DNA from 3 places in the Paenibacillus sp. FSL R10-2734 genome. Region 3 is predicted to be linked to each of the others. Evidence: riboswitches for the same ligand, from Rfam matches in the RefSeq annotation. Region 3 holds a riboswitch; each other region holds the start of a gene.

Region 1 (2,205 bases), 1.8 Mb from region 3:
ATTGCCCTTACGCTCAGTACCACTTTGCTTAGTCCAACTATCAATCACGGATTCCCCATTCACCCAAACACGGATGCCATCATCTGAGGTAGTGTAAATTGTATATTGCTCATCGTATAAAGGTTTGATTTTTCCACTCCAACGTATGGAAAAACGATCAATCCCGAGCGCGGCATCCGGCGGTCCTTGACGCCAATTAAAATCGATTATTGCATCAGTTCTAGTTAGAGCTGCTGCTCCCGACAACTGCATGTTGTTGTAATACTCTCCTACAAGCCCCTTCGCGAGAGGAATTGCTGCCTCTCCCTCTTCTTCGGAAGGCGCCGGTGTTGCGCTAGGTGTGGGTGCCAGACTAGTATTTAATTTATCTCTAGTCACGGTATAGTTGCTATTCATAAATGTTTTGATTGTGTCTGAACTGTTATTCTCGTAAAGCATTTTCCCCCAGGTCATCATATACGTCCATTTACTTTGTGATTGCTGAAGCTTCTCCACATTAGGCATTTCACCATTCTCCCCGATCGCAATCGGTTTGCCTGCGGCTAGATTCAACAAGCTGTCATAGTATTTTTGCTGGTAATCATTATCGTATATATCTGCTGCCAGAATATCTACTTTATCAGCGCCTGGATAAGTTAGCGTATAAGGATCTGACCAAACGTTGGGAGCATTCGGATTCCATACCCATAACAAATTATTTAATTTATGAACGTTAACAAAACGGTCATACATAATATTCCAAAGTTCAGCAAAGTTATTTTTCTTCCCCCACCAGAACCAGTTCCCGTTCATTTCATGATAGGGTCTCCAAAGCACCGGAACATTGGCATCGCGCAAGCTTTTGAGGGATACTGCCACCTTATCAAGTTCTGCGATCAGACTATTATATTGCTTGGTACCCGGAGTAACGTAACTGTCAAACTCACGCTGGCTAAGTGTCTTTTTTACATTATCCCAGTCATAAGAGGTGCCCGGCAGATTAGCATGGAAGGTCATAGCTACAATGCCGCCCGCTTTATTCCAGTTGATGGCGCTGTTCACCACATTTTGACGTTGCCAGGCCATCGTTCCTTCTGACTGACCACTGATCGCACCCAGCTCATAACCGTGAAGAGCCGCATATTGTCCGCTAGTTCCCTTTAACATATTGTTAATTTCATCTGGACTTTCTAAATAGTCATGTTGACCTGCAAGGATACCTTTTCCTGAGATCGAATAAAAATAGTTAAGTAGCTTTACAGCTTCAGGAGAGGCTCCTGGGGTAACTGGCGTTTCAGAATTTGAAGCAGCTATGACAACAGACGGCGAAATTCCAACAGTAAGCGGAAGTGCAGTCAGAAACAGGACTAGAGACAGAAATGCGCCAAACAATCGATACGTGCGGTAAGCTTTCAAAATGATCTCCCTTTCGGTAGCCAGGCTGCCACTCTTTCGAAGGCCCTTTAGCTTTGCGTCCCTACCTTTCGATAGGTTTGCCTTTTCAGTTTATAGAGGTTGTTCAAAAAGTCCGCTTTTGATCACGAAGTATTCCAAGAAGATTATTCGACATCGAATATTGAATTCAGGCGAAACTTCCGGTGCTCACGTAGCTTCCACTACGCTCCGCTCCTCAGTTTCTACCTTCATCCAATCTTCTCGGTGCTGAAAACCGTACTTTTTGAACTCGCACTATAGAGAAATAATTTCTCTCACCGTAAATATCGACACCATTTAATGATATAATTAGAGTTTTTATGACTTTTTTAGATAATTGAGTCATTTTACCTGTTTCAAGAAATTTCGGATTGGTTAAATAGATAGGTTAGACCTATGAAATGAATTGTTGTAGTTCTATATCATTCCAGTCTAAAGTAATACGAATATTATCTTCTTCTACTAGTTCAGAACCCGTCTGTACCTCTATAAACTCAACATCAGTCAAAGCAAGGATAGCGTGCTTCGTTCCTTCCGGTATACGTACCACATCCCCAGCCTTTACATTGTGTTTTTTCTCATTCAGCACAATACTTGCTTCACCGCTAACGATCGTCCAAATTTCACTACGCTTGCGATGTAATTGATAGCTGATATTATTCCCCTCGGATATAAAAATCCGTTTGGTCAGCACTTCGTTGCCCTCATCATATTTCACATAATCAATAACCTTGTAATGGCCCCAGCGGCGTTCCTCGTACATCGGTCTCTGTTCAAAGGTCTTCAGCACTT
Region 2 (2,205 bases), 1.6 Mb from region 3:
GTAGCTGATACTATCGAGGCCCTTTCTCATAATGCTCGCGGAATTACGATGATCACCAAGACCATCACAGAGATCGCTGAGCAGACCAACCTCTTATCGCTTAATGCGTCCATCGAAGCAGCTCGTGCCGGTGAACATGGTCGAGGATTTGCTGTTGTCGCACAGGAGGTTCGTAAGCTCGCTGAGGAATCCACGGCTTCAACGAAGGAAGTCTTCGGCTTGGTTCGGAGCATCGAAACTGATATTAAACAAGCAATTGACAATATCGCTATCAACGAAGAAGTCGTACAGGTACAGAATGAAATGATCACTCAATCCGCTCATATCTTTGCGCAAATTGTGCAAAGTGTACAGTATATTACCGAGCAGATTTCTTCCTTCTCTGCAGAAAGTGATCTTATGTTGGAAAGTGCCTTGAAAATCTCAAGTGCAATAGAGAATATCTCTGCGATCACTCAGCAAACCGCTGCGGGCACAGAAGAAGTATCAGCCGCTATGAATGAACAGATTAATGCCCTGCAGTCCGTCGCAGAAGAAACCGAGAAAATGACAACGGCGGTATTTAATTTACAGAAGACAATCCATATCTTCAAATTTTAAATAACTGACTATCCTTATCAACATACCCTTTAACTGCCCCTAAGTTTGACTTAGGTGGCGGTTTTTTTCTGTCCATTATTTCAAATGTTAGACAAGATTTTCGTCAAAATTCGAGTTAATTTGCGAGTATATATTGACAAAGGATCTCGAGGAATATATTGTAAAGGAAAATTCTTCTTATAAATTTTAAATTAATATTGGCAAAATCTTCGAAAGAGGATGACGCAAAGCCATGGATCTACAGCCTCATTTTTAATTTGAGGCCATGACTGCCAGGTTGCTGAAAACCAAGACGACTGGACTATTGTTCGGTCTCTATGGCGATTCATGCTTCCAACCTGTGCCCTATTTTTGAGCACAGGTTTTCTATTGTTTTTTATTCAAATAATAATCAACTTGTGAGGTGTACTTTTTGAAGACAGTCGCAGATTACATGTCGGAAGCACTAAGGAAACTTGGTGTTACCCATTCCTTTGGTATTATTGGTAAATCTATTTGTCCAATCGTTCTTAAAATGGTAGATTACGGTATTGAATTTATTCCTGGGCGACACGAAACAAGCTCAGGATTCGAAGCAGCTGGGTATGCGCTAAAAACTGGAAATATAGGTGTAGCTTTTGGTACTTCCGGTCCTGGTGGAACAAACCTGCTTACAGCAGCGGCACATGCGAAGGCTAACAACTTACCTGTCCTATTTATTACCGGACACCAATCCATTAAAGAGCTTGGTATTCCACAATGTCAGGACTCTTCCTCTTATCTAGCTGATTTAGCAGATATGTTTAGACCTGCTACCTTGTTTAGCAAGCTTATTGAACGTGGAGATCACTTTAGCACGATTTTTAATCATGCGATATCCATTGCTCTGAGCGGCAATCGCGGTCCAGTTCATCTTTGTATCCCTTTTGATGTTCAAACAGAATTGCTGGAGGAGTGTAATATTGTGATCCCTGAGCGGGAATCACTGGTTAGCTTCGCGAATATCGACCGGTTCCTTGAAGCTATTAACAACTCAAAGAATCCATTAATTATCGCCGGTAAAGGAGTTAACCGCTCAGGAGCACATAGTGAGCTGATTCAATTAGCGGAAACATTTAATATTCCTGTAGTTACATCTCCAGGTGGTAAAGGGGCTATAGCTTGGGATCATCCACTCTATCACGGTCCAATTGGAGTAGGCGGTTGTACCCATGGGGATGACTTGCTGAATCAAAGTGATCTATTTATCGTTCTCGGCTCACGCCTAAGTGATATGACTATTTGTAATCTTAAACGGGAAAATCATCCGAAAACACTAATTCAATTTGATAGCGATCCGACCTTTGTCGGCAAAATATTGTTCTCTAACACGATCCCAGTCACTGGAGATCTACGTGATAATCTGGTTTGCTATCTCAATCATATCGACACGAACAACATCACAAAACGCGAAGTTGCCACAAATGTCGATTATTCCGAAGAGCTTCCGATTTTACCAGGCCTTTCACTTGCATCGGTCTTGAGTACGATGAGTGATTTGATTCCCTATAACAGTACCGTCTTTGTTGATGATGGAAGCCACGGTTTCCATGCCGCGAAATGGTTCAAGGTTAAGAAACCGGGCAG
Region 3 (2,205 bases):
ACAAAGGTTGGATCAAAGGGTATCAAGACGGTACATTTAAACCAAATCAATACATCACACGTGCAGAAGCAATGGCGTTTATCAACAGTGTTCTGGACCGAAAAGTCAAAGCTGAAGGCATTGATGAAGATGCGAAGCAATGGCCGGATAACTCGGTGAGCAAATGGTATTACGCGGATGTAATGGAAGCTACGACTAATCATCTCTACACTAGAGATACGGACGGCTTCGAGACTTGGCAAGAAATTAAGCCCGCTTATGTATATCCTGAGTAATGAATAACTAACACAAAAAAGCTCCTCTCTGTTTCTCAACAGGGGGGAGCTTTTGTATATTTGAAATAAGCTGTCTCATCAATTAAATAGCTTTTTCATGAAATCGTAAGTAAGCGGAGCATCCTTCTTCAACTGCTCACGCGTTGCATCATTATAGACATATAAGCTTGCGCTCTCAGCGAAATATTCATTAGGATAAGCTGATACATAATTGTCGTTATAGTTTAACGCTGCTTCTTTATTGAAAATATCTTTAAATTGTTGTGAGTCACTCACGGTATTAAATACGAAACGATCTACGGCGTGCATGGTCTCGTGAATCTCGAGGTTGAATGAATTGTGACCTTGTCCTTTTTTGCTGTAGCCAATCCGAACAACAACGTTCTGCTCACTAACACCAGGTGCATCATCCCAAGTGAGCCCAGTATCTTCCCAGCCTCTTGGTGTTACTCCTTTGAGATAGCGTAGTTCCGGTTCATTGGTAATGATGTCGTTCGTTAATTTTATTTTCACACCTTTATCTGCAAGGGTTTTTAAAATAGGTGCTGGAATTCTTTCAATACGCGATATCATCGCAGTGGCTAACTTTTCATTGTAATTGCTTTGTGGCAGCACGATCAATTGATCTGATAAAGCGTTCTTAGCATGTGCTAAGTTGGTTGGGAATAGTGCAATAATCAATAACGCTATGATCATCATACGTACGCATTTGGTTCTGTTCATTATGAACACTCCTTTTGCAAGCAGAACGCCACTACAGTGAGTGTGTTAGCTTAGAATTGGTAACTGGCTGGCATGGTGAGTCTTCCTCACGTTAGCCCCTATAGCTTTGCGTCGCCATCTCTCGATGGGTTTGCCTTTGTCAATGTGGAGTTGACAAAATGAAGTTGTGAATGCTCAAAAAACCCTTCTTACCGAAATAAGAAGGGTTAGGAACGTATTATCACGTCGTACTTCTATGTCGGTAACTGGCTGGCATGGCGAGTCTTCCTCGCGTTAGCCCCTATAGCTTTGCGTCACTATCTTTCGATAGTTTTGCCTTTATCATTATGTAATGTAGTAGGTAATTAATACTAGAGTATCTACTATTAGAGTAGTTGTTTAATACCAATTAGTCAATGTGATTTATCATACACTTCAGCTAGAAGAGGTTGGGTTATTTCTATTTTTTAGGGTTGTGAATTTTATCTTTCATATGATGTCAGGTAATCTACAAGAGATCCAAACTAAGTACATATTCTCCACTCATCCTAACTATTCACTACCGATTTGTATTTGAATAATTGCTATATTAAATCTATTAAAAAAGGCTAACAAGAAAATATTGAAAGGTTGCTGGAAATGGATAGAGTTGAGAGCAAAGACATGAGTTTAGATACAATAAGATCGGACAAAGGTTTTTTTGGACATCCTAAAGGTATAGGAGCTTTAGCTGTAGGGAACTTCTTCAACTCCGCTGCTTGGGGCGCTTTTTATGCGATAATGATTTTCTATCTCTATACTCCATATACTAAAGGGCTTGGGTTCTCCGAGGGTAATGCAGCTCAGATGATTACAGCGATGGCCGCTTGTAACAGTCTGTTTGTTATTCTGGGTAGTTGGCTTGCCGACCGAGTGCTTGGTATGCGAAAAGCTCTAATTATAGGTAATATAGTGAAAGGGAGCGCGTTCCTGCTGCTCGCCATTCCTGTTGCAAGCTTAGGGCAGGGTAGAATTTTTGCTATTGTTGCATTATTTCTATTATCTTTGCCAATCATGGGGGCGAGTAATGCTTCCTTAACAGGGCAACTCTATCGTAAAACCGACAATGGACGCCGTGATGCCGCTTTTACTATACATCAATTTATGAACACGGTTGCAGGTGTAATTACACCGGTTATCGTAGGTCAAATTGGGATGAGTAACTATCATATCGGATTTGGGATTGCCG

What was found. Region 3 has a riboswitch for cyclic di-GMP ahead of NSS67_RS06065 (hypothetical protein). Riboswitches for the same ligand answer to the same signal wherever they lie in the genome.
Region 1: linked by a shared signal. The riboswitch ahead of NSS67_RS29625 (glycosyl hydrolase) and the one ahead of NSS67_RS06065 (hypothetical protein) in region 3 are both predicted to bind cyclic di-GMP.
Region 2: linked by a shared signal. The riboswitch ahead of NSS67_RS12520 (thiamine pyrophosphate-binding protein) and the one ahead of NSS67_RS06065 (hypothetical protein) in region 3 are both predicted to bind cyclic di-GMP.

What each region holds. Positions count from the first base shown of each region.
Region 1 covers NZ_CP150170.1:6,815,948-6,818,152, forward strand. Annotated here, with positions in the region: gene NSS67_RS29625 (glycosyl hydrolase) at 1-1,395, opposite strand, end outside; cyclic di-GMP riboswitch class I at 1,408-1,487, opposite strand; gene NSS67_RS29630 (sugar phosphate nucleotidyltransferase) at 1,808-2,205, opposite strand, start outside.
Region 2 covers NZ_CP150170.1:2,887,412-2,889,616, reverse strand. Annotated here, with positions in the region: gene NSS67_RS12525 (HAMP domain-containing methyl-accepting chemotaxis protein) at 1-600, shown strand, start outside; cyclic di-GMP riboswitch class I at 790-885, shown strand; gene NSS67_RS12520 (thiamine pyrophosphate-binding protein) at 1,004-2,205, shown strand, end outside.
Region 3 covers NZ_CP150170.1:1,331,220-1,333,424, forward strand. Annotated here, with positions in the region: gene NSS67_RS06060 (MucBP domain-containing protein) at 1-275, shown strand, start outside; gene NSS67_RS06065 (hypothetical protein) at 354-998, opposite strand; cyclic di-GMP riboswitch class I at 1,054-1,143, opposite strand; cyclic di-GMP riboswitch class I at 1,236-1,325, opposite strand; gene NSS67_RS06070 (oligopeptide:H+ symporter) at 1,617-2,205, shown strand, end outside.